DNA from 4 places in the Streptomyces sp. NPDC046862 genome. Region 1 is predicted to be linked to each of the others. Evidence: riboswitches for the same ligand, from Rfam matches in the RefSeq annotation. Region 1 holds a riboswitch; each other region holds the start of a gene.
What was found. A riboswitch is a leader RNA that binds a small molecule or an ion and turns the genes downstream of it on or off. The one in region 1 is predicted to bind cyclic di-AMP.
Positions count from the first base shown of each region.

Region 2: linked by a shared signal. The riboswitch ahead of AB0959_RS22605 (NlpC/P60 family protein) and the one ahead of AB0959_RS28230 (transglycosylase family protein) in region 1 are both predicted to bind cyclic di-AMP.
Region 3: linked by a shared signal. The riboswitch ahead of AB0959_RS15755 (LysM peptidoglycan-binding domain-containing protein) and the one ahead of AB0959_RS28230 (transglycosylase family protein) in region 1 are both predicted to bind cyclic di-AMP.
Region 4: linked by a shared signal. The riboswitch ahead of AB0959_RS22340 (NlpC/P60 family protein) and the one ahead of AB0959_RS28230 (transglycosylase family protein) in region 1 are both predicted to bind cyclic di-AMP.

Region 1 is NZ_JBEYXP010000027.1:103,610-109,505, reverse strand. Features, by position in the region: gene AB0959_RS28240 (cytochrome P450) at 1-1,182, shown strand, start outside; partial or broken gene AB0959_RS28235 (transglycosylase family protein) at 1,394-2,374, shown strand; cyclic di-AMP (ydaO/yuaA leader) riboswitch at 2,557-2,753, shown strand; gene AB0959_RS28230 (transglycosylase family protein) at 2,758-3,465, shown strand; gene eno (phosphopyruvate hydratase) at 3,781-5,061, shown strand; gene AB0959_RS28220 (septum formation initiator family protein) at 5,247-5,750, shown strand; gene AB0959_RS28215 (DUF501 domain-containing protein) at 5,782-5,896, shown strand, end outside.
Region 2 is NZ_JBEYXP010000020.1:3,219-9,114, reverse strand. Features, by position in the region: gene AB0959_RS22625 (HAD-IC family P-type ATPase) at 1-14, shown strand, start outside; gene AB0959_RS22620 (hypothetical protein) at 113-244, shown strand; gene AB0959_RS22615 (DUF1876 domain-containing protein) at 382-639, opposite strand; gene AB0959_RS22610 (NAD(P)-binding domain-containing protein) at 767-1,456, opposite strand; cyclic di-AMP (ydaO/yuaA leader) riboswitch at 1,686-1,857, shown strand; gene AB0959_RS22605 (NlpC/P60 family protein) at 1,869-3,254, shown strand; gene AB0959_RS22600 (YceI family protein) at 3,302-3,904, opposite strand; gene AB0959_RS22595 (hypothetical protein) at 4,037-4,348, opposite strand; gene AB0959_RS22590 (S-(hydroxymethyl)mycothiol dehydrogenase) at 4,601-5,686, shown strand; gene AB0959_RS22585 (MBL fold metallo-hydrolase) at 5,686-5,896, shown strand, end outside.
Region 3 is NZ_JBEYXP010000012.1:123,308-129,203, forward strand. Features, by position in the region: gene AB0959_RS15740 (ATP-grasp domain-containing protein) at 1-573, shown strand, start outside; gene AB0959_RS15745 (FAD-dependent oxidoreductase) at 635-1,840, shown strand; gene AB0959_RS15750 (HAD family hydrolase) at 2,075-2,986, shown strand; gene AB0959_RS15755 (LysM peptidoglycan-binding domain-containing protein) at 2,998-3,807, opposite strand; cyclic di-AMP (ydaO/yuaA leader) riboswitch at 3,813-3,986, opposite strand; gene AB0959_RS15760 (polyprenyl synthetase family protein) at 4,946-5,896, shown strand, end outside.
Region 4 is NZ_JBEYXP010000019.1:122,179-128,074, forward strand. Features, by position in the region: gene pcrA (DNA helicase PcrA) at 1-2,224, opposite strand, end outside; cyclic di-AMP (ydaO/yuaA leader) riboswitch at 2,634-2,805, shown strand; gene AB0959_RS22340 (NlpC/P60 family protein) at 2,814-3,977, shown strand; gene AB0959_RS22345 (hypothetical protein) at 4,057-4,410, opposite strand; gene AB0959_RS22350 (NlpC/P60 family protein) at 4,914-5,896, shown strand, end outside.

The sequences.
Region 1 (5,896 bases):
GTGCACCGGACCCGGCTGCCCAGTGGCGTGGAGGCCTGGCTGGTCACCCGGTACGCCGACGCGAAACAGGCGCTGGCGGACGCGCGGCTGTCCAAGAACCCGGCCCACCACGACGAGCCGGCCCACGCCAAGGGCAAGACCGGCATCCCCGGTGAGCGCAAGGCCGAGCTGATGACGCATCTGCTCAACATCGACCCGCCGGACCACACCCGGCTGCGGCGGCTCGTCAGCAAGGCCTTCACCCCCCGGCGCGTCGCCGAGTTCGCGCCGCGCGTCCAGCAGCTCACCGACCACCTCATCGACCAGTTCGCCGGCCGGGGCCAGGCCGACCTCATCCACGAGTTCGCGTTCCCGCTGCCCATCTACGCCATCTGCGACCTGCTCGGCGTCCCCCGGGAGGACCAGGACGACTTCCGGGACTGGGCGGGGATGATGATCCGACACGGAGGAGGACCCCGGGGCGGGGTCGCGCGGTCCGTCAAGAAGATGCGGGGCTACCTCGCCGACCTCATCCACCGCAAGCGCGAGGCTCTCCCCGACACCCCCGCCCCCGGCGAGGACCTCATCTCGGGTCTCATCCGGGCCTCCGACCACGGCGAGCACCTCAGCGAGAACGAGGCCGCCGCGATGGCGTTCATCCTGCTGTTCGCGGGGTTCGAGACGACCGTCAACCTCATCGGGAACGGGACGTACGCGCTCCTCACCCACCCCGAGCAGCGCATACGGCTCCAGAAGTCCCTCGCCGCCCAGGAGCGGGGACTCCTGGAGACCGGTGTCGAGGAACTCCTGCGGTACGACGGACCCGTCGAACTCGCCACCTGGCGTTTCGCCACCCGGCCGCTGACCATCGGAGGGCAGGACATCGCCCAGGGCGACCCCGTCCTCGTCGTGCTCGCCGCGGCCGACCGGGACCCCGAGCGGTTCGCCGACCCCGATGTCCTCGATCTCGGCCGCCGGGACAACCAGCACCTCGGTTACGGCCACGGCATCCACTACTGCCTCGGCGCGCCCCTCGCCCGCCTGGAGGGGCAGAGCGCGCTCGCGACCCTCCTCACCCGCCTCCCCGACCTCCGACTCGCGGTGGATCCGGCCGATTTGCGCTGGCGCGGCGGGCTCATTATGCGGGGATTGCGCACGCTTCCCGTGGAGTTCACACCTGTTCGGCCGACAGATCGGGCATGACGCCCAGGGGGCCAGGGCGGGGCCGTCAAGGGTTCCCGCTCATACGCCGAACCACTCCCTGAAGTGACACTTTCTCAACTCTGTGATCTTCACGTGATCTGCGCTGCATTAACTTGTGACAACAGTTCGAGTGCGGATACGTTCACGCATCAGCGCGGCGACTCGCCACAGGCGTCGCGCCGGCCCCTGCTGTCGCGTGAAAGGCAACCGCATGCTCTCCGGGAACGGTCGTCACCGTCGCCCCCGTCAGGCTCCGGCCCTCCTCGTCGCGGCCGGAGTGACGGGCTCGGCCATCGCCATCCCGCTCCTCGGCGCGACCGGTGCGAGCGCGGCCAGCGGGACGACCTGGGACAAGGTCGCGGACTGCGAGAGCGGCGGCTCCTGGAGCGCCAACACCGGCAACGGGTACTACGGCGGGCTGCAGTTGTCCCAGGACGACTGGGAGAAGTACGGCGGCCTCGACTACGCGCCCAGCGCCGACCAGGCCAGCCGTTCCCAGCAGATCGCCGTCGCCGAGAAGGTCCTCGACGACGAGGGTGTGGGCGCCTGGCCCACCTGCGGGCTCCTCTCCGGACTCAACAAGGACTCCGGTTCCGCCGACGTGGACACCGGCGTGCTGGGCAAGTTGACCGGCTCGTCCGGTTCATCTGATTCATCCGGTTCGTCCGGTTCTTCGTCCTCCGGCACCTCCGAAGGGTCGGCCAAGGCCGACAGCGGACTGAATGGCTCCAGCGAGAGCACCTCCCGGGACTCCGGCAGCCCGCGCACGGATGCGGCGAAGGGTGATGAATCGGCCAAATCCGGGCAAGAGGGCGGATCTTCGGCGAAGGGTGAATCCGGTTCCGGCTCTGGGTCCGGATCCGAGGACGAGACCTCGGGAACCGGGCGTCACCGTGGCGCGACCGCCGATGAGGGTGCCACTGACGGCCGTACGGGCGCGGACGCCGGCTCCACCGGGCGGCACGCCTCGCAGGGCGGCGACTCGGTCAGGGACGCCGATCTGCCGGAGGACCCGTACGCCCCGTACCTCGCCCGGGCCGAGGGTGACCTCCTGGCCGTCGCCGACTCCCCTGGCCTGCTGGGGGGATGAGGCGAGCTGTGCGCCGGGAGCAGGGATGCGGCCGGTGCTGACCCCGGCCTTATATGCCCCGGTCAGAGGCTGAGCTTCGGTGATGAATCGGGCGAAAAGTAGCGAGAGTTAGCGCCATCTTTCGCCGTGAATGCCCGTTTTGATCTCAGTGGGAGATGAGTCACAGAAGCCCTGATCGTCTTTGTAAATCACCGGATCGCGTGTTTACGGTCGTGATCGCTCGCCACAGCGGGCCCCTGCGGTCGGTACGCCGAATCCTGCCAACGGCCGTACGGGAACAGTCGTCGCGTCAAGCGCCGTAGGCAGGAGCGGGGGACCCAAGGTAGGCGCCGGGCCCGGGAGTTGGGAGACGACCGGGAACGGCTTGGGGTGAAGCCGTGCGGAAGCGGCAGCGGACGTCGTCCGCGGCCGACCGTGCGGCCGGGCAACTCAACCGGCCCGAACCCGACAGCTCACCTCGCAGGCGTCGGTGAGGGGATCACTTCATGTTGTCTTCCTGCAAGGGCAAGCACCGTCGTCCGTCCAAGGCCACCCGCATCGTCGCGATGGCCGGCGTCACCGGTGCCGCCATCGCCGCCCCGCTGCTCGCGACCGGCACCGCCTCCGCAGCCACCTCCTCCGAGTGGGACGCGGTCGCCCAGTGCGAGTCCGGCGGCAACTGGTCGATCAACACGGGCAACGGCTACTACGGCGGTCTGCAGTTCTCCGCCTCCACCTGGGCCGCGTACGGCGGCACGCAGTACGCCTCCACCGCCGACCAGGCCAGCAAGGCCCAGCAGATCGCCGTCGCCGAGAAGGTCCTCGCGGCCCAGGGCAAGGGCGCCTGGCCGAACTGCGGCACGGGTCTGTCCGGCGCCGCGTACGACGGTGGGGCGGCCTCCTCGTCCTCCTCGAACTCGGGCTCGTCCGGCTCCTCCGCGAACTCCGGCTCCTCCGAGCAGAGCACCCAGAGCTCCGGTGCCCAGGAGCAGCGCGCCTCGCGTTCCCAGGAGCGGGCCACCGTCAAGACCCCGACCGGCAAGAAGGTCAAGAAGGGCGACGGCGAGTACAAGGTCGTCAAGGGTGACACCCTCAGCAGCATCGCCGAGAAGAAGAAGGTCAAGGGCGGCTGGCACAAGCTCTTCCAGCTGAACAAGGACATCATCGACGACGCCGACTTCATCTTCCCCGGCCAGCAGCTGCACCTGAGCTGACATCAGGGCGGTTCCCGGCTGAACCACAGGGCCCGCACATCCGTGTCCTCCACAGTGGAGGTCTCGTGAGGGCCGCCCCCCGTCCCCACGGGCTCCCCGCCCCGGTGCGTGTTCCCCCGTACGCACCGGGGCGGGGCTTTTTTGTGCCTCTCGCGGCGCTCCTTGGCAGGGGCTTTTTGTTCAGTTCAGGAACAATTTACTCTCGGTTTGGTCCACGGGGTGGGCGGGAGACTGGCCGATCCCCTGGAGACGGTTAGGCTCATCCCGCAGGGCCACGGCCCGCGTAACCGCGTCACATCCCAGAAGGAGATGCTCGTGCCGTCCATCGACGTCGTCGTAGCCCGGGAAATCCTGGACTCCCGAGGCAACCCCACGGTCGAGGTCGAGGTCGGCCTCGACGACGGCAGCACCGGTCGTGCCGCCGTCCCGTCCGGCGCCTCCACGGGCGCCTTCGAGGCCATCGAGCTCCGCGACGGCGACTCGAACCGCTACCTCGGCAAGGGTGTCGAGAAGGCCGTCCTCGCCGTCATCGAGCAGATCGGCCCGGAGCTCGTCGGCTACGACGCCACCGAGCAGCGCCTGATCGACCAGGCGATGTTCGACCTGGACGCCACCGACAACAAGGGCTCCCTCGGCGCCAACGCCATCCTCGGCGTCTCCCTCGCCGTCGCCCACGCCGCCTCCGAGGCGTCCGACCTCCCCCTCTTCCGCTACCTGGGCGGCCCGAACGCGCACCTGCTGCCGGTGCCGATGATGAACATCCTGAACGGCGGCTCGCACGCCGACTCCAACGTGGACATCCAGGAGTTCATGATCGCCCCGATCGGCGCGGAGACCTTCTCCGAGGCCCTGCGCTGGGGCGCCGAGGTGTACCACACCCTGAAGAAGGTCCTGAAGAGCAAGGGCCTGGCCACCGGCCTCGGCGACGAGGGCGGCTTCGCCCCGAACCTCGGCTCCAACCGCGAGGCCCTCGACCTCATCCTCGAGGCGATCAAGGAGGCCGGCTACACCCCCGGCGAGCAGATCGCCCTCGCGCTCGACGTCGCCGCCTCCGAGTTCTACAAGGACGGCTCCTACACCTTCGAGGGCAAGACGCGCTCCGCCACCGAGATGACGGACTACTACGCGGAGCTGGTCGACGCCTACCCGCTGGTCTCCATCGAGGACCCGCTGTTCGAGGACGACTGGGACGGCTGGAAGACCATCACCGACAAGCTCGGTGACAAGGTCCAGCTCGTCGGCGACGACCTGTTCGTCACCAACCCCGAGCGCCTGGCCCGCGGTATCGACGAGGGCGCGGCCAACGCCCTGCTGGTGAAGGTGAACCAGATCGGCTCGCTCACCGAGACCCTGGACGCCGTCGAGCTGGCCCAGCGCAGCGGCTTCAAGTGCATGATGTCCCACCGCTCCGGTGAGACCGAGGACGTCACCATCGCCGACCTCGCCGTCGCCACCAACTGCGGCCAGATCAAGACCGGCGCCCCGGCCCGCTCCGAGCGCGTCGCCAAGTACAACCAGCTGCTGCGCATCGAGGAGATCCTCGACGACGCGGCGGTGTACGCGGGCCGCTCGGCCTTCCCTCGCTTCAAGGGCTGATCCGTACTGGGTTGTACAGGGTCAAGGCCTAGCCAGTCGTACGTACGTCCCCGTCGCGGTCCCGTACCGTGTGCGGGGACGTACGCGCATAGGAGCCTTCCGGGAAGCACTTCGGGAAGCACTTCGGGAAGCACTTCGGGAAGCACTTCGGGAAGCACGCAGGCAAGCGGAGGCGGAGAGCCAGCATGGCCGTCAAGAACCGTGGCAGCCGGAACAACCGGGACAACCGGGACCGTTTCTCCACCTCGACCCGGCTGCGACTGCTCGGCGAACAGACGGCGGCCCGCGTCTACCGCTCCCAGACCAAGCGCCAGGCCCACCGCTCCCGGCTGACCGGGCGGGCCGCCCTGCTCGCGCTCGTACTCTGCACGCTGATCGTGGCGCTGGCGTACCCGATAAGGCAGTACGTCTCCCAGCGCGCCGAGATCGCCGAGCTGGAGCAGCGGCGGGAGGAGGCCCGCGAGCGGGTCGAGCAGCTGCGCGACCTCAAGGCGCGCTGGCAGGACGACGCCTACGCCGAGCAGCGGATCCGGGAGCGGCTGCACTATGTGATGCCCGGCGAGACCGGCTACACCGTGATCGACCCGGACGCGGCGAAGCAGTCGCGCACGACGCAGGGGGCGGCCGACCGCCCCTGGTACACCAATGTCTGGGACGGCGTCGACAAGGCCGACGCCTCCCACCAGTGAGACTTTGACGAGAGAGACGTAAGCAGCAGGTATGGAAACACCCCCGCCTCCCACTGAGCGCTCCGAGCCGACCGACGCGGACGTCGAGGCCTTCAAGCAGCAGCTCGGCCGGCCGCCGCGCGGGTTGCGCGCGATCGCGCACCGTT
Region 2 (5,896 bases), on a different contig from region 1:
CCCGACGTCACTGACAGTTAACCCTGTCGCCACCAGAACAGCGGCCGCACGAAGCACCGGGCCCGCACAAAGGAGCGGTACGGACCTGCACGCACAAGAAAGGCCGCCCGCTGTGTCGCACCTGCTCGCCCCGCTCCTCACCAAGGTGGCGGTCGCCGTGATCGAGGCGATCGTCATGCGTCTGCTCATCCAGCTCTGGAAGACCTACGTGGCCGGCCGGCGCCCGGCAGCGGCCGCTGCCTGAGCGCTGGACGCGGCGCTCCGCTCATGGCCCCCCGCCAGGCCCCGCCGACCAATGTGCCCAGCAGGCCGGTGCGGCGTCCGCTCGGCACAATCACCCGCGGCCCGTGGGGTGAGAGCCCCCGGTGGGAGGGGGTGCCGTCACTGTTCGACGGGCCCGGTCAGCTGGACGATGTCGTCGGAGGCGACGTCGTGCAGCCGGATCGCCAGATCCTCCAGTGCGCGGCTGGCGGCGAGCTCGTCACCGATCTCCGGGACGGGCCGGTCGACCGGGTTGCGCCTGGCCGCGCCCCGTCCCGTGACCGTGGAGGTGTCCGGGGTCGTCAGCACGGCGCGTGCCTGGGTGTCGTCGCCGTCCTCGGTGATGTGGATCTGGACGGTCCACTGCTTGTCTTCCATCCTGATCACTCCTGGTTGATCTGCCTCTGAGTCTGTGTGTCTCTGCCTGTGTCTCCTTCCCCGTCTCCTCAGCCTGCGCCTGCTCTCGCGCCCGGTCCAGTCGATCGAGTGTTCGGTTCGGTGGTGGTCAGCGGGCGCCCTGGATGTGGAAGTTGAAGTCGGCGTGGCCCAGGGTCCCGTACAGACGCAGCCAGAGAGGCAGGAGCATCTCGGCGCCCCGGGCGGTCTCGATGCCGCCGAGGTCGATGATGTCGCCCTCGGGCCAGCCGAAGGAGATCAGCAACTCGGTGACCTGCCTCTTGGCTCCCGTGTCGTCGCCGGAGACGAAGACGTTGTGCGCTCCCGCGACCCGGCCGGGCTCGACCATGACGAGGCAGTTCACGGTGTTGAGGGTCTTGACGACCCGGGCACCGGGGAAGGCGCGCTGGATCCGCTCTCCGAGGCTGTCGGTGTTGACCGGGTTCAGCGTGGGCGGCATGCCCTGGGAGAAGTCGAGCGCGTTCGTGATGTCGATGAGTACCTTGCCCGCCAGGGCGTCGCCGCCCGCCGCGTCGAGTGCGTCGAGCGTGGCGGCGCCCGCGGTCGTGTTGACCACCGTCTCGCCGAAGTCGGCGGCTTCGGCGAAGGTCCGCAGCGGCACGTCGGAGTGGGCCGAGTGCCAGGTGGCGAACGGCTCGTTGCCCATGGCGTCCGGCTCGGTGCGGGCGAGGGTGGTGGCGGGGTCGCGGGTGCCGATGGTGACCTCGTGACCCAGGGAGGTCAGCTTGGCGGTGATCGTGCGGCCGACGATGCCGGTGCCGAGGACGGCGTAACGCATGGGGGCAGGTCCTTTCCGTGGTGGGCCCGTGGCGGGACCGTGGTCGTACCGGTCGTGTGGTCCAGGCAAGCAGGCCGCCCAGGTCAAGTGCGGGAGCGGCCCGGAGTGTTGGGGTGAACGTCACACTGACGGAACGGGCATTTCGCGCTCCGATCTTCACACAAGGAACACAAGTTGGCTAAGTTAATGGGTAGGCCACACGACTCCGTCCGGCGAACCTCGTCGGGTCGCGTGGCCTCCGCCGAATCCGGTGCACCGTCGCGGAAGCCGGAACCGGGGACCCAACCGACATTGGGGTGAATCGGTCGACTGCCCACCGGGTGGTGACCGTAGGGCACACCTTCCGGAGACATCCGCCCGAACCCGACAGCTAACTCGGTAGGCGGTGGATGGAAGGAGTGAGTACGTCCCCATGGCGCAAGAGCCGAGCCGCGCAGAAGTCCAGCAGAGGATCCACAACCTCTACGACCGGGCCGAGACCGACACCGGGAACTTCAACGCGACGCGTGCGATGGCCTCGGGGCGGCGTACGCGTGTCGCGCCCGTGCCCGGCGCCGGGCGCGGGCGCATGGATCCCGCCCTCGACGACATCGTGAAGCCCTGGTTCGACGTGGCCCGCGCGAAGCTGGGCCCGACGGTCCCCGCCGTGCTGCCACCGGAACTCAGGCCGGACCGCCTGCCCGAGGCCCGGCCCTCGCTCCCGGCCATGCGCCCCGACGACGTGCGCCCCGACCGTGCGCGGGAACCTGGAGGCCGGGGCCTTCCGGAGCTGACGGCGGGACCTGCCGCGGAGACGGCCCCGGGACCAGTGGCGGAGCTGCCCGCCGCACCACTGGCGGAGCTGCCCGCCGGACCTGCGACCGAGTTGACCGCCGTTCCCGCGGCGGGACTCACCGCGGGACCCCTGGCCGGTCTGCCGGCCGCGCCGGAGACCGGGCGGAAGGCCTCGGCGGCCCGGCCGGCGTCCGCCGATGAGACCCGGCAGTCCTCGCTGAGGGCAGCCAAGGACAAGAACCGGAGGAAGCTCGCCGCGGCCCGGGAGTTGCTCTCCGGACACGTCGCGCAGTGGAGTACGCCGTGGGCGTCGATCGAGTTGCCGCCGGCCGATGACGCCTGGCACGCGACGGCGCAACAGGCTCGCCACGTGGCCGAGGTCGAGGCCGACTGGCAGGGACAGGGCCCGTCCGGCTTCGGCGCCGTCATGTCCACCGGTACGGTCATGTCTCCCGGCGCCGCCATGTCCACCAGTACGGTCATGTCTCCCGGGACGACCACGTCTGCCGGTACGGTCATGTCTCCCGGCACGGACTGGCCCGCGGGGACGGACCCGTCCCTCGGCGCGGGTCTTGCCGTCGGCGCCCTTGGCGACCTCGGTACCTCTGGCGCGCTCCGCACCGTTGGAACCTCCGGCGCTGTCGGCGCACCGGTCACCGGGGCCGGCGGGAAGGCCATGGCGGCAGTCGAATTCGCCCGCGCGCAGATCGGCAAGCCATGCGTCTGGGGCGCGACCGGACCGGGGTCGTACGACTGTTCCAGCCTCACCCGGGCCGCCTGGAAGACCGCCGGGGTGACGCTCCCGCGTACCGCCCAGGACCAGGCGTACGCCGGCAGTGCGATCGCCCTGTCGGACGTTCAGCCCGGCGACCTGGTGTTCTTCACCGACAACGCCGGCCACGTCGGCATCTGCGTCGGCAACGGCATGATGGTCCACGCACCGAGTCAGGGACCCCACGTGCGCGAGGACCCGATCCTCTACGCGGGGGAGTCGGCGATCCACAGCGTGGTGCGGCCCGTGTGACGAAGCGCGGGGCTCGGGTGGGCCGCCGTGACGTGCGCCCGCGGTGCCTACCCGAGCCCTTCCGCTGCTTCGAGCCCGCCCGCCGGTTCGAGCCCGACCGCCTCGAACTCCATCCGGACGTCGTCGGCCAGCCGCAACGCGCCGAGGAACGCGGTGTAGGGCTTGATACCCCAGGTCGACTGCGTGACGGTCGCCCAGCATCGCAGGAGCCCGTCGTCACTGCCGTTCCCGTGCGCCGTCCCGTGCACCGTCACAGGGCGGGTCCGTCCTTTGACGGTGAGGTCCCCGGTGATCTCGAAGGACTGCGGCGTTCCGGTGACGCGGGTGGAGCGGAAGGTGATCGTGGGGTGTCCCGCGGTGTGCAGCAGGGCCGCGCCGGCAAGCGTCCGTTTGATCTCGGCCCGGTCGGCATCGGTGAGTGCCTTGAGCCCGCCCGTTCCCTCCAGGATCTCCAGCGATCCCGTTTCGACCGTCACGTTCACCGACGACCTGTCCGGTTCGCCGACGGCCACCACCGCTTCGCCGGACCATCGGGTGGCCTCGATGGTGAGGTCGTGTCCTGCCCTGCGGCCCAGCCCGGCGCGCCCGGTCCTGATCAAGAGGCGGCCGGCCGGAGGCCCGAGGCGGTATGTTCCGTCGATCAGCGTCACAGCGCCCGAGGGTAGGTGACGGGCGCGTCCGGGCCGTCGAGCCGCGCGGTCGGCGTGTCACCCGGCGACGGGCCGGATGAGCGGCACCTGACCGGCTTGCGCCTCCGGCTGGCGTGTGAGGGACGGACACGGCTAGTGCTGGGGAACCCCGAGTTCGCGGCCGCGGTAGAAGCCTTCCCGCTCCTCGACGACGTACGGTGCCATGGCCGCACGCCGCCGCGTCTCCGGCTCGGAGGCCCGCCAGGAGTCGCACGCCTCCTTGGAGTCCCAGAACGACACGCCGGTGATCTCCTGTCCGTCCTCGGACCAGTACGCGTAGGCGTGGCGCAGCCCCCGCGGATAGGGGTCCGGGCGCCACGCCCGCCCGAACTCCTTCAGGGCGCCCGGCTGAACGCGGCGTGTCGTGACCCAGACGAAGTGCTCCTCCACCGCGTGCTCCTCCACCGCAGCCTCCTCCGCGACGCCGGCTCGGCTTGTCGGTCCGTCTCAGACCACCGTAGGTCCAAAGCACCGCTTTCGCCTGCGCGGCGATCGAAGGCGGCGCTGTCCGGCGGGGCGCGGGCCTCCGCGGTGTGGTGGGTGTCAAAACCTTGACCACGGGTCGGCATCTCCCCGATGCTGCTCGTTGCGGCTCATGAGATGTGTGCCGTAATGAGCAACATCAGTATCAGGTCTCGCAGCAGCCGAGGAGTGACCATGACGCACCAGGTCCGTGCCGTTGTCGCGCGGGGTAAGGGCGCCCCCGTCAGTCTGGAAACGATCAACGTGCCCGACCCGGGGCCGGGAGAGGCGTTGGTGAAGGTCGAGGCCTGCGGGGTCTGTCACACCGATCTGCACTATCGCGAGGGCGGCATCAACGACGGCTTCCCCTTCCTGCTGGGCCACGAGGCCGCCGGTGTCGTGGAGGCGGTGGGAGAAGGGGTCACCGACGTTGCCCCGGGAGACTTCGTCATCCTGAACTGGCGCGCGGTGTGCGGCCAGTGCCGGGCCTGTAGGCGCGGGCGGCCGTGGTACTGCTTCAACACGCACAACGCCAAGCAGAAGATGACGCTGGCCGACGGCACGGAGCTCTCCCCGGCGCTGGGCATCGGCGCGTTCGCGGAGAAGACCCTGGTCGCGGCGGGGCAGTGCACGAAGGTCGACCGGGCCGCCTCGGCGGCCGCCGCCGGTCTGCTGGGCTGCGGCGTGATGGCCGGTATCGGCGCGGCCATCAACACCGGCAGCGTCGGACGCGGTGACAGCGTGGCGGTCATCGGCTGCGGCGGCGTCGGTGCCGCGGCGGTCGTCGGGTCCGAGCTGGCGGGCGCGGCGAAGATCATCGCGGTCGACATCGACGACCACAAGCTGGACACCGCCAGGAAGCTGGGCGCGACCCACACCGTCAACTCCAGGAACGCCGACCCGGTCGAGGCGATCCGTGACCTGACCGGCGGCTTCGGCGCCGACGTGGTCATCGAGGCGGTGGGCCGCCCGGAGACGTACAAGCAGGCGTTCTACGCCCGAGACCTGGCGGGCACGGTCGTCCTCGTCGGTGTGCCGACCCCGGAGATGAAACTGGAGCTGCCGCTGCTGGACGTCTTCGGCCGCGGTGGCGCGCTGAAGTCCTCCTGGTACGGCGACTGCCTGCCGAGCCGGGACTTCCCCATGCTCATCGACCTCTACCTGCAGGGCCGTCTGAACCTGGACGCCTTCGTCACGGAGACCATCGCGCTGGACGAGGTCGAGAAGGCCTTCGAGCGCATGCACCACGGCGACGTACTGCGCTCGGTGGTGGTCCTCTGATGGGCGTCGCCCGCATCGAGCATCTCGTCACGTCGGGGACGTTCTCGCTGGACGGCGGCACCTGGGACGTCGACAACAACGTGTGGATCGTCGGCGACGACACCGAGGCGGTCGTCATCGACGCCGCACACGACGCCGAGGCGATCGCCGACGCCCTCGGCTCGCGCACCCTGCGGGCCATCGTGTGCACCCACGCCCACAACGACCACA
Region 3 (5,896 bases), on a different contig from region 1:
CACGCGTACTTCGACGCCGAGTCGACGCCGCTCGCGATGTTCACCGGCGTGAAGGTGCGCTCGTGGCCGCCCCACGCGGGCATGACGGCCAACGCGTACGTCGTCGACAATCCGGAACTCGCGGATATCGCCGCACGTTTCATCAAGGAGATCGGCTTCAGCGGCGTTGTCGACCTCGACCTGCGCTTCGACCGGCGGGACGGGCAGTACAAGCTCCTGGACTTCAATCCGCGGATGGGGGCGCAGTTCCGCCTCTTCGAGAACGAGGCGGGGGTCGACGTCGTCCGCGCCATGCACCTCGACCTGACCGGTCGGCCGGTTCCGGAGGGGGAGCAGCGCGCCGGCCATCGGTACGTCGTGGAGAACATCGACCTGCCGGCCCTGATCGCCTACCGGCGCAGCGGCTACACGACCCCGCACGCGCCCGCACGCGCGAGCGGTACGGAACTGGCGTGGCTCGCGGGTGACGACCTGCGGCCCTTCTTCACGATGCTCGCGCGCTTCGTGCGGCCGGGAGCCAGGCATCTGCGTCAACTGTGGCGGACCCATCGCAGAGGTGGGGGAGCCGGTTAGGCGGCAGTTCCGTCAGCACGACACCACGAAGTAGGCACATCGCGTCCTGGGGAGGGACTTCGTGATTCATCCGGTTGCAGTGATCGGCGCCGGGCCGTTCGGTCTGTCCACCGCCGCGCATCTACGGGCGCGCGGCATTCCCGTACGAGTCTTCGGCGAACCCATGGTGAGCTGGCGGGACCACATGCCCGCGGGCATGCTGCTGAAGTCGACCCCCGCCGCCTCGAACATCGACGCGCCGCAGCGCGGCCACGACCTCGTCGACTACTGCGACGCCGCGGGCATCCCGCGGCTGGTCACGGACGAGGACATCATCCCGGTCGAGACCTTCGTCGCCTACGGGGAGTGGTTCCAGCAGAAGCTGGTGCCCGAACTGGAGCGGGTGCGGGTCGTGTCCGTGGACCGGCGCGGGGACCGCGAGGGCTTCGAGCTCAAGCTGGACTCCGGTGAGACGTTCACCGCGAGGGCCGTCGTCGTGGCGACCGGGCTCTCCGGGCTCGCCCACCTCCCGCCCGAGCTCGCGGGAGCGGCCACGGACGGGCCCAGCCCCACCGGGCCCGTCTCGCACAGCGCGCAGCACCACGACCTGAGCCGGTTCTCCGGCAAGGAGCTCCTCGTCGTCGGCGCCGGACAGTCCGCCCTGGAGACGGCGGCGCTGGCCGCGGAGGCCGGGGCGCGCGTAAGGGTGGTCTCGCGCGGCCACGGCAGGGTGGCGTTCGGGGCGCCGCCCTGGGCCCAGCCCCGCTTCCGCCCGGAGTCTCCCTTCGGGCGTGCCTGGTCGCTGTGGGCCCTCAGCTACTACCCGCACCCCTACCGCCTCCTTCCCGAAGAGGCCCGCCACTACCTGGTCCGTCGCGTCCTCGGACCGCTGGGCGCCTGGTGGCTGCGCGAGCGCTTCGAGTCCGCGGTGGCCGTACGCGAGGTCGCGCGGATCATCCGCGGCGGCGTGATCGACGGGCGCCCGATGCTCGCGGTCCAGACGCACGGGGGCCGTACGGAGGAGCTGTCGGCCGACCATGTGATCGCGGCGACCGGCTATCGCGTGGACATCGCCGCGATGGACTTCCTCGGGCACGAGCTGCGCACGGAGCTGGTGGTGAGCCGGGGGACGCCGAAGCTGGGCGCCGGCTATCGGTCGTCCGTGCCGGGGCTGTACTTCACGGGCCTGCCGTCGGCGGCGTCGTACGGGCCGGTGATGCGGTTCGTGTGCGGGACGGAGTTCGCGTCGCCGCGACTGGCGAGGCATCTGGCGGCCGCCCACGGGTGAGGGCGCGGATCGCCCGCCCGCTCGTCTGGACATCCGGTCTGCCCTGACGTCCCGTTCGTCACTTTCGGGTGACACCGACGGCGAGCGTCTCGACGATCGGCGGGGCGTCAGGGGCGGGCCCGTGCCGCGCGACAACGTGCGGGCGGACCGGGACCCCGTGACGTCCCAACGGTCAACTCACGTCGTCCGGTTCACGCCGGACAGGTGGGCCTTCCCGATCCGTATTCTCTGATCATGAACCCGCGCACCGCATATGCCTTGATCGCCACTGACCTGGACGGAACGCTGCTCCGCGGCGATGACACGCTCTCCGACAGGTCGCGCGCGGCGCTGGCCAGAGCCGTGGCCGGGGGCGCGCGGCACCTGGTGGTGACGGGACGCCCCGCGCCACGCGTGCGCCCCCTGCTGGAGGACCTCGGGAGCGAGGGGCTCGCGGTGTGCGGGCAGGGCGCGCAGTTGTACGACGCCGGCGCGGACCGGCTGCTGTGGTCGGTGACCCTGGACCGGGAACTGGCCGAGACCGCGCTCGGCAAGATCGAGGCCGAGGTCGGGCAGGTGTACGCGGCCGTCGACCAGGACGGCGTGGACGGGCTCACCCTCATCGAGCCGGGCTATCTGATGCCGCACCCGACCCTGCCCGCCGTACGGGTCCTGCTCCGCGACGACCTGTGGGGCGAGCCCATCAGCAAGGTGCTGTTGCGCCACCCGTCCCTGTCCGACGACGAGTTGGCGGCGGCGGCCCGCGGGGCGGTCGGTTCGCTCGCGACGGTCACCATGTCGGGGCCCGGCACCGTCGAACTCCAGCCATGCGGGGTCACCAAGGCGACCGGCCTCGCCCTGGCCGCCCGGCGCCTCGGGCTGGGCCCGGCCGACACCATCGCCTTCGGGGACATGCCGAACGACATCCCCATGTTCGACTGGGCCGCCCACGGGGTCGCCATGGCCAACGCCCACCCGGAACTCAAGGCCGTCGCCGACGAGGTGACGCTCTCCAACGAGGAGGACGGGATCGCGGTGGTACTGGAGCGGCTGTTCCCGGGGGCGGGGGCGGGGGCGGGGGCGGATGAGGTGCCCGGCCCCCGGTCCGGATCCGCCCCGGTGCCGGGCCGGCGGAGCTCGTCGCCCGCCCGGCCCGGCGGCCGGTAGGTGTTCCGGGATCAGTACGGTCCGTTGACGTTGTCGATCGAGCCGTAGCGCGCGGCGGCGTAGTTGCACGCCGCCGCGATGTTCGCGACCGGGTCGAACGGGTCGTTCGACGTGCCCGCCACGTGGTACTGCTGGAAGGTCGGGTCGATGACCTGGAGGAGCCCCTTGGACGGGGTGCCCGCCGCGGCGTTGGAGTCCCAGTTGTTGATGGCCTGGGGGTTGCCGGAGGACTCGCGCATGATGTTGCGGTAAATGCCGTCGTACGACCCGGGAATTCCGTTCTGCGCCATGATGTCCAGCGCCTGGCGGATCCAGCCGTCGAGGTCGTTCGTGTACGTCGTGTCGGCGACCGGGGCGGCGTCGGTGACGGTCTGCGTGGACAGGTTGGACGCGGCGGACGGTGTGGACGCGGGCGACGGTGTGGACGCCGGGGACGGGGTGGACTTCTTGCCCGCCGTGCCCGCCGTGCCCGCCTTCGCCGTCCTGAGCTTCAGGTGGAGACCCGGGTGGATCATGTGCGGGTCGTGGCCGATGGCCTTGCGGTTGTCCTTGTAGATCTTCCGCCAGCCACCGGGAGTGTCGTACTTCTTCGAGATGCGGTAGAGCGTGTCGCCCTTGGCCACCGTGTACGCAATGGACTTGAGGTGGGGCGCGGACTGGACCGCCTGGATGGAGGCGGGAGCCTGGGCCGGCGTCGCGGCGCTCGCGACGGTCGCGCTCAGGAGGGGAAGGGCGAGGGCGGCGGCGCCGGTTCCGGCGACGACGGCTCCTCGGATGAACGGGTTGGATCTGGGGCGGCAGTGCTTGCCTCGTGCGGCCATGACGCTGTTCCTCTCCGGCGCCTGCGAGGTGAGCTGTCGGGTTCGGGCGGAAAGGTGCCCGGCCGTGTACGGCGACGCGTCGTGCGTGCCGTGCATGGCTTCACCCCGAGCCGGCCCGTCGTGCGGACCGGCGGCTTACCTGGTTCCCCCGCTCCTGCCTGCGTGAGTGGTTGGTCAGTGGGGATTCCGGGCGGCGGCAGGATTCGGCGTCCCGTCCGGATGGACCGTGAACGTATGCGAGAGCACATGTCGGGAACAAGGCCGAAAGCACGACAGAAGCGCCCTTGATCAGCTCTTTGTGGTGCAGAAGTTCGCGAAATCACCGGAAGGCGAAGCTCAACTTGCCTTCTGCAAAGGAAGAGTCGAGAGGGTGGGAGCAGAGGACGTCACGGGGGCGGCGTGACCCAATTCACGGGACGGACCGGATGAAGTGCTGGCAAGGCGGCAATTCGGACAAGTCGACCGCCGATTGGGCGGTCCGGCGAGGCGTGGGCCCGGCCCCCTTTCGGGGTGTCTCACCTCGTGATGGGCGCGAAGTGCGGGGCATACGTTCGGTGTTCCGGGAACTCGCGAACCAACTCCACGCGAAGGGCGTGGAGTACGCGGGGTTCGCGGAGAGTGGGGAGGTCGCGCGGAAGTGGGGGCCGGTCCCGGCCGTGTGGCCGGAACCTTGCGTGCGGGGTGCGTCGTTGTCGTAGCGGTCGCCCGGTGAGCCGGCCGTGGTGGCCGCCCTGAGTGGTTCCGGTGCGAGAGCGGCGTCGGCGCGTGCGGAGGTGTGACGGCGGAGGCCTCGTGCGGAGTGGCGCGGGTGAAGGGCGTACGGATGAGCGAGTTCGACGGGCCCATCGGAGTGATCTCCGGAGCCTCGGGGGCTCGGCGCCTTCGGTGGCCATGGGCGAGGGTGTCGACTCGGGAGTCGGTACATGTCCGCTTGTATCACCTGATCAAGAACATACCGGGCGTGATCCGATACAGCCCGGGCTGGACCCCTGGGCGCCCGTGGTGATCGAAAGGTGACCGGATACGCTGACTCGAGTGATGGCAGCGACAGATCGACAAACCGTGTCATCGACCGTGAGACCGATTTTGAGACCGACCGTGTAACCGTCAGTAGACGTCAGCAGACAGGAGACCCCTCGTGACCGTCGTCGGGCCGTTCGGGCTGAGCGTGCGGGACCAGGCTCTGGAAGCCGATGTCCAGGCCGGATTGGCGGCTGTCGAGGAAGGGCTGCTCGAAGCCACCAAGAGCGAGGTCCCCTTCATCCAGGAGGCCGCGCAGCACCTGCTGCGGGCCGGCGGGAAGCGTTTCCGGCCACTGCTCGTGATGCTCGCCGCGCAGTTCGGGGACCCGTACGCCCCGGGGATCGTCCCGTCGGCCGTAGTGGTCGAGCTCACACATCTGGCCACGCTGTACCACGACGACGTGATGGACGAGGCCGAGGTGCGGCGGAGCGTCCCCAGCGCGAACGCCCGCTGGGGGAACTCCATCGCCGTCCTGACCGGCGACTTCCTGTTCGCGAGGGCCTCCCACATACTGGCCGACCTCGGGCCCGAGGCGGTCCGCATCCAGGCCGAGGCCTTCGAGCGGCTGGTCACCGGGCAGATCCTCGAGACCGCCGGGCCGCGCGACGGGCGGGACCCGATCGACCACTACCTCGACGTCCTCGGCGGCAAGACCGGATCGCTGGTCGCCGTCTCCGGGCGCTTCGGCGCGATGATGTCCGGCGCCGACGAGACGGTCGTGGACGTGCTGACGCAGTACGGGGAGCGGCTCGGCATCGCCTTCCAGCTGGCCGACGACGTACTGGACATCGCCTCCGACTCGCACGAGTCCGGCAAGACGCCGGGCATCGACCTGCGTGAGGGTGTCCCCACCATGCCGGTGCTGCGGCTGCGCGAGCGGGCCGAGCGGCTCGGGCTCGCCGAGGACATCGCGCTGTGCGAGCTGCTGGACTCCGACCTGACCGATGACGCGCGGCACGCGGAGGCGCTGACCCGGCTGCGGACGCATCCCGCGCTGGAGCAGGCGCGGCGGGACACCGTGCGGTACGCGGAGGAGGCCCGGGCCGTGCTGTCGCCGTTGCGCGAG
Region 4 (5,896 bases), on a different contig from region 1:
CCGGTCCGGAGGACACCGGGGCCGCGGGGGCGCCGGTGCGCTTCCAGTCCAGGTGCGCCGTCGGGATCTCCTCCAGGAAGCGAGACGGAGGGTTGTACGACGGCTGGCCCCAGGCGCTGCGCAGGGTCGAGCGGGTCAGGTAGAGCCGTTCCCTCGCGCGTGTGATGCCCACGTACGCCAGGCGCCGCTCCTCCTCCAGTTCCTTGGTCTGGCCGAGGGCGCGCATGTGCGGGAAGACACCGTCCTCCATGCCGGTGAGGAAGACGACCGGGAACTCCAGACCCTTGGCGGTGTGGAGGGTCATCAGGGTGATGACGCCGTCGCCGTCCTCCTCGTCCGGGATCTGGTCGGAGTCGGCGACCAGGGCGACCTGCTCCAGGAAGTCGGCGAGTGTGCCCGCCTCGCCCTCGGCGCGCTCCTGCTCGAACTCCAGGGCCACGGCGGCGAGTTCCTGGAGGTTCTCGATGCGGGTCTCGTCCTGGGGGTCGGTCGAGGCCTGCAACTCCGCCAGGTAGCCGGTGCGTTCGAGGATCGCCTCCAGGACCATGGCCGGGCCGGCGCCCGAGTCGACGATCGTGCGCAGGTCCTCCATGAGCGTGTTGAACCGTTTGACGGCGTTCGTGGAGCGGGCCGCCATGCCGTACGCCTCGTCCACGCGGCGCAGGGCCTGCGAGAAGCTGATCTTCTCGCGCTGGGCGAGGGCGTCGATCATCGCCTCGGCGCGCTCGCCGATGCCGCGCTTGGGGACGTTGAGGATGCGGCGCATCGGGACCGAGTCCTCCGGGTTCGCCAGGACCCTGAGGTAGGCCAGGACGTCCCGGACCTCCTTGCGCTCGTAGAAGCGGACGCCGCCGACGACCTTGTAGGGCAGGCCGACGCGGATGAAGATCTCTTCGAAGACACGGGACTGGGCGTTCGTCCGGTAGAAGACGGCGACGTCGCCGGCCTTCGCGTCGCCCGCGTCCGTCAGACGGTCTATCTCGTCGGCGACGAACTGTGCCTCGTCATGCTCGGTGTCCGCCACGTAGCCGGTGATGCGGGCGCCCTCTCCGGCGTTGGTCCAGAGGTTCTTGGGGCGGCGGGACTCGTTGCGCTCGATGACCGCGTTGGCCGCGCTCAGGATCGTCTGCGTGGAGCGGTAGTTCTGCTCGAGCAGGATCGTCGTCGCGTCCGGGTAGTCCTCCTCGAACTGGAGGATGTTGCGGATGGTGGCGCCGCGGAAGGCGTAGATCGACTGGTCGGCGTCACCCACGACGCACAGCTCGGCGGGCTGGAGGTCGTCCGCGCCGGGCGGCACGTCCACGGGGTGCTCGGAGGTGCCGACGAGTTCCCGTACGAGGGCGTACTGGGCGTGGTTGGTGTCCTGGTACTCGTCGACGAGCACGTGGCGGAAGCGGCGGCGGTAGTGCTCGGCGACGTCGGGGAAGGCGCGGAGCAGGTTGACCGTCGTCATGATCAGGTCGTCGAAGTCGAGGGCGTTGGCCTCGCGCAGCCGCGACTGGTAGAGCGCGTACGCCTGGGCGAGGGTCTTCTCGAAGCCGTCGGTGGCCTGGGCGGCGAAGTCCTCCTCGTCGATCAGCTCGTTCTTGAGGTTGCTGATCTTGGCGCTGAAGGACTTCGGCGGGAAGCGCTTGGGGTCGAGGTCCAGGTCGCGGCAGACCAGCGCCATGAGCCGCTTGCTGTCGGCGGCGTCGTAGATCGAGAAGGACGACGTGAAGCCGAGCCTCTTGCTCTCCCGCCGCAGGATCCGCACGCAGGCGCTGTGGAACGTCATCACCCACATCGCGTTCGCCCGCGGGCCGACGAGCTGCTCGACGCGCTCCTTCATCTCGCCCGCGGCCTTGTTGGTGAAGGTGATAGCGAGGATCTGGCCCGGGTGGACGTGCCGCTCGCCGAGGAGGTGGGCGATGCGGTGCGTGAGCACGCGGGTCTTGCCGGAGCCGGCACCGGCCACGATGAGCAGGGGCGAGCCGGAGTGGACGACTGCCGCACGCTGGTTCTCGTTCAGCCCCTCCAGGAGCGTGGCCGGGTCCACCGCGGGGCGCGGGGCGCCGTCGCGGTAGTACGCGTCCCTGTCCGGTGGCACGTCGAACCGGCCGCCGAACAGGTCGTCCGGAACGGGCTCCGGCACGTGCTCGTCCTCGGGCGGCGGCGGGGGCTCTTCCTCGTGGGCCCGCGGGGCCTTGAGGTCCGCCAGGAAGCTGTCGTCAAAGAGGCTGCTCATCGCTCTCCGAGTCTAGGCCGCCCCACCGACAGCGAGGGGCCACCCCGCGAACTCGACCCTCTCCCCGTCCGGTCGGCGATCTTCCGGAGCCGATCGCCGGGGCGATCCTCACCGTCCAGGTTCGCATCGTCACCACTCGTGACCGTGCCGCACACGTGAGCACGCGTGAGCGCACGTGTCACCTCGCCCACCAAAACACCCGTTCACCACCAAAGAAGCCAAGAAGGGCAGAGCTCGCACCACGAACGAGTCCCCCTATATCCCCTTGGATTCGCCACGATCCGCGACGTCCTGAGTCAAGGTCACGAAAACGTATCGGGCATATCGCGCATCAACCTTCACAGAGGCCACACGAGTTGGCTAGCGTTCTTGTGGGCCGCTCGACACAACCGGCGAACGTCGCCGGGCCGGGCGTCCTCCGCCGAGTCCGGCGCACCCTCACGGGAGCCGGAGCCGGGGACCCACCGACCTTGGGGTGAATCGGTCCACCTGCCGTACGCGGCACGGACCGTAGGGCACACCTTCCGACGCAAGCGCCCGAACCCGACAGCTAACTCGGTAGGCGGACAACGGAAGGAGCCCGCCTTTCATGGCGCCGCACCGAAAGCCGCGTCCTGCCCGGACGCGCACAGGCATACGGACGCCCGCCCTGGCGACGGCGGCACTGACGTCCATGGCCCTGTTCTCCCAGACGGCGAACGCCGCGCCCTCGACCGACGACAAACCGAGCCTCGAAGAGGTCGAGAAGAAGGTCGGCGACCTCTACCGCCAGGCCGAGTCGGCGACCGAGAAGTACAACGCGGCCGAGGAGAGGACGACCAAGCAGAAGAAGCGTGTCTCCACGCTCCTCGACGATGTCGCCCAGCGCACGGAGAAGCTCAACGAGGCCCGGGAGCGGCTGGGTTCGTTCGCCGCCGCCCAGTACCGGACGGGCGCCGCCTCCCCGGACACGGCGGCGATGCTGCTGGCGGACAACCCGCAGGACTACTTCGACCAGACCCAGTTGATGGACCGCTTGACGGAACGTCAGAAGGACGTGGTCGACGACTACATCACGCAGCAGACGGAGACGGCACAGAAGCGCCAGGAGGCCACCGAGAGCCTCGCGTCGCTCACGGACTCCCAGGCCACGCTGAAGTCGTCCAAGGCGCAGGTCCAGACGAAGCTCACCGAGGCCCGTGAGCTGCTGACGAAGCTGACCGCCGAGGAGAAGGCCCGCCTCGCGGCGATCGAGAAGGAGAAGCAGGAGGAGGCCGATCGCCGGGCGGCGGAGCTGGCGCGGCAGCAGGCGGCCGAGGCGGAGAAGCAGCAGGCCGCGCAGCAGCAGGCGGCGCAGGAGCAGACAGCAGGCAGCACCTCCACGGTCGAGGCTCCGGCCGAGGACTCCACCTACGCCACGAAGGCCGCCAAGGCCCTCGCGTTCGCCCGCGTCCAGATCGGCAAGCCCTACGTCTGGGGCGCGACCGGCCCCGACTCGTACGACTGCTCCGGCCTCACCCAGGCCGCCTGGAAGGCCGCCGGCGTCGACCTGCCGCGCACCACGTACGACCAGGTCAACGCGGGCAGGACCGTCGCTCTCGCCGACGCCCGACCCGGTGACCTCGTCTTCTTCTACGACGACATCAGCCACGTCGGCCTCTACATCGGCAACGGCATGATGATCCACGCGCCCAAGCCGGGGGCCTACGTCCGCGAGGAGTCGATCTTCTACGACGGGGAGTCGGCGATCCACAGCGTGGTGCGGCCGGCGTAACGGTCGGCGTAACGACCACCCCTCCGGCCCTGGTCGGCGCTCGGCTTCTCGCCGACGGCCAGGGCCGGACTGGTGGCTGTCAGGTCCAGAGCACCGCGATGAAGATGTTCACCGTGGTCAGGGCGCCCACGAGGCCGAACAGTCCCTTCTCCACCCGCTCCTCGTCGCGCTTCACATAGACGAGCCCGAGGATCACGACCAGCAGGGCCAGCTTCACGCCGATCTTGATGTTGTTGACCGGCTGATCGTCGGCCTGGTTGAGGCCTACCAGGACGGCGCCGGTGATGAGCATCGTCAGCGCGCCGTGCAGCATGGCGGGCACGAAACGGGCCGCCCCCTGACCCATCGCCTTCACCTGGGTGAGAAATCCGCCCAGGAGGGAGGCTATGCCGATGATGTGCAGGGCGACGAAGAGATGGATGAGTACGTCCATGGAGCCGGAGCCTAACCAGGAGCCCTCGCCCGGCCGGGCACCGGGGCCCCGGCTTCCGCCGCCGAGCATGGGCTGCGTCTGCGCGCCTCCATATGCGCCTCCAGATAGACGCCATAGGCGCCAGATAGGCGCCATCTGCGCCTCCATAGCACCGCTCGGCCACCCGTTGGCGCATAACCACCGCATCGGTCATCGCTCTGCGTGAAGTCGGTGACGCCAGGCGGGGATCGCGGTCGCATACGGTCACCCGACGGTCCGTCCACACCAATTCCGCACATAGCGTTACCGAGCGGACACCGTCAGGTTTACCGTCCTCCCCCAGGTGACCGGCTCCCCACCGCCGCCCGAACCAGGGGCGGCAGCCGGACACCTCCGCCGAGAGGTCCGGCGGCGGCTCGCTCCCCCTGTGCGGGCCGCCGCCGGACGCGCGACCGCCGACCCCCACGGTGGTCCCGGCCCACAGGCCGTCTCGGTCGCGTCGTACGAAAGGACGTGACGCCCACTTGCCAGCGCACCGCAGGCCCCGACAGCGCCTCCTCGGCGGCAACACGGCTCGTACCGCCTTCACGATCGCCCTGGCGGGCGCGGCGGGCGCGGCCGGCCTCGACGGCACCGGGCACGCCGAACCGCAACGCACACCGGCGCAGGCCCAGGCGAAGGTGAACAGGCTGTACGAGGAGGCTGAGGTCGCGACCGAGCGGTACAACGGCGCGCGGGAGAGGGCCGGCGAGGCACGGGAGCGCCTGGAGGACCTGCGGGACGAGGCGGCGCGCCGGACGGAGGAGCTGAACTCGTCGCGCGAGAAGCTCGGTTCCATGGCGGCGGCGCAGTACCGCGAGGGTGGCATCGACCCCGCGGTGCGGCTCGCGCTGAGCGACGACCCGGACGCGTACCTGGACGGTGCCGCCTTCGCGGAACGGATGGGCAGCCGTCAGGCGTCGGACGTGGCGAGCGCACGCACGCAGTTGCGGGAGATCGAGCAACTGCGAGGTGCCGCGCACATCGAACTCTCGCGGCTCGCGTCCCGGCAGGCGGCCATGGAGCGGCACAAGCGGACGATCAACGGAAAGCTGGGCGAGGCGAGGCGTCTGCTGGCGCGGCTGCCGGAGGGCGAGCGGGCGCGACTGGACGCGGCGGGCGGCGCGGGGCGCGCATCGCGGTCCGGAGCCACGGCGCGCGACCTCGGCCCCCTCCCGGCGGCCCCCTCCACCGCCCAGGCGCCCAACCCACGGGCGGCCGCGGCCCTTTCGTACGCGTACGGCAAGCTCGGCAGCCCGTACGTGTGGGGCGCGACCGGTCCCGACGCCTTCGACTGCTCGGGGCTCGCACAGGCGGCGTACCGCGCGGCCGGGGTCTCGCTGCCCCGGACGACGTACGCGCAGATCGGCGCGGGGCAGCGCGTCGCGCGCTCCCAGCTCCTGCCCGGTGACCTGGTGTTCTTCTACTCCGGGGTCAGCCATGTGGGCATCTACGCGGGGAACGGGCA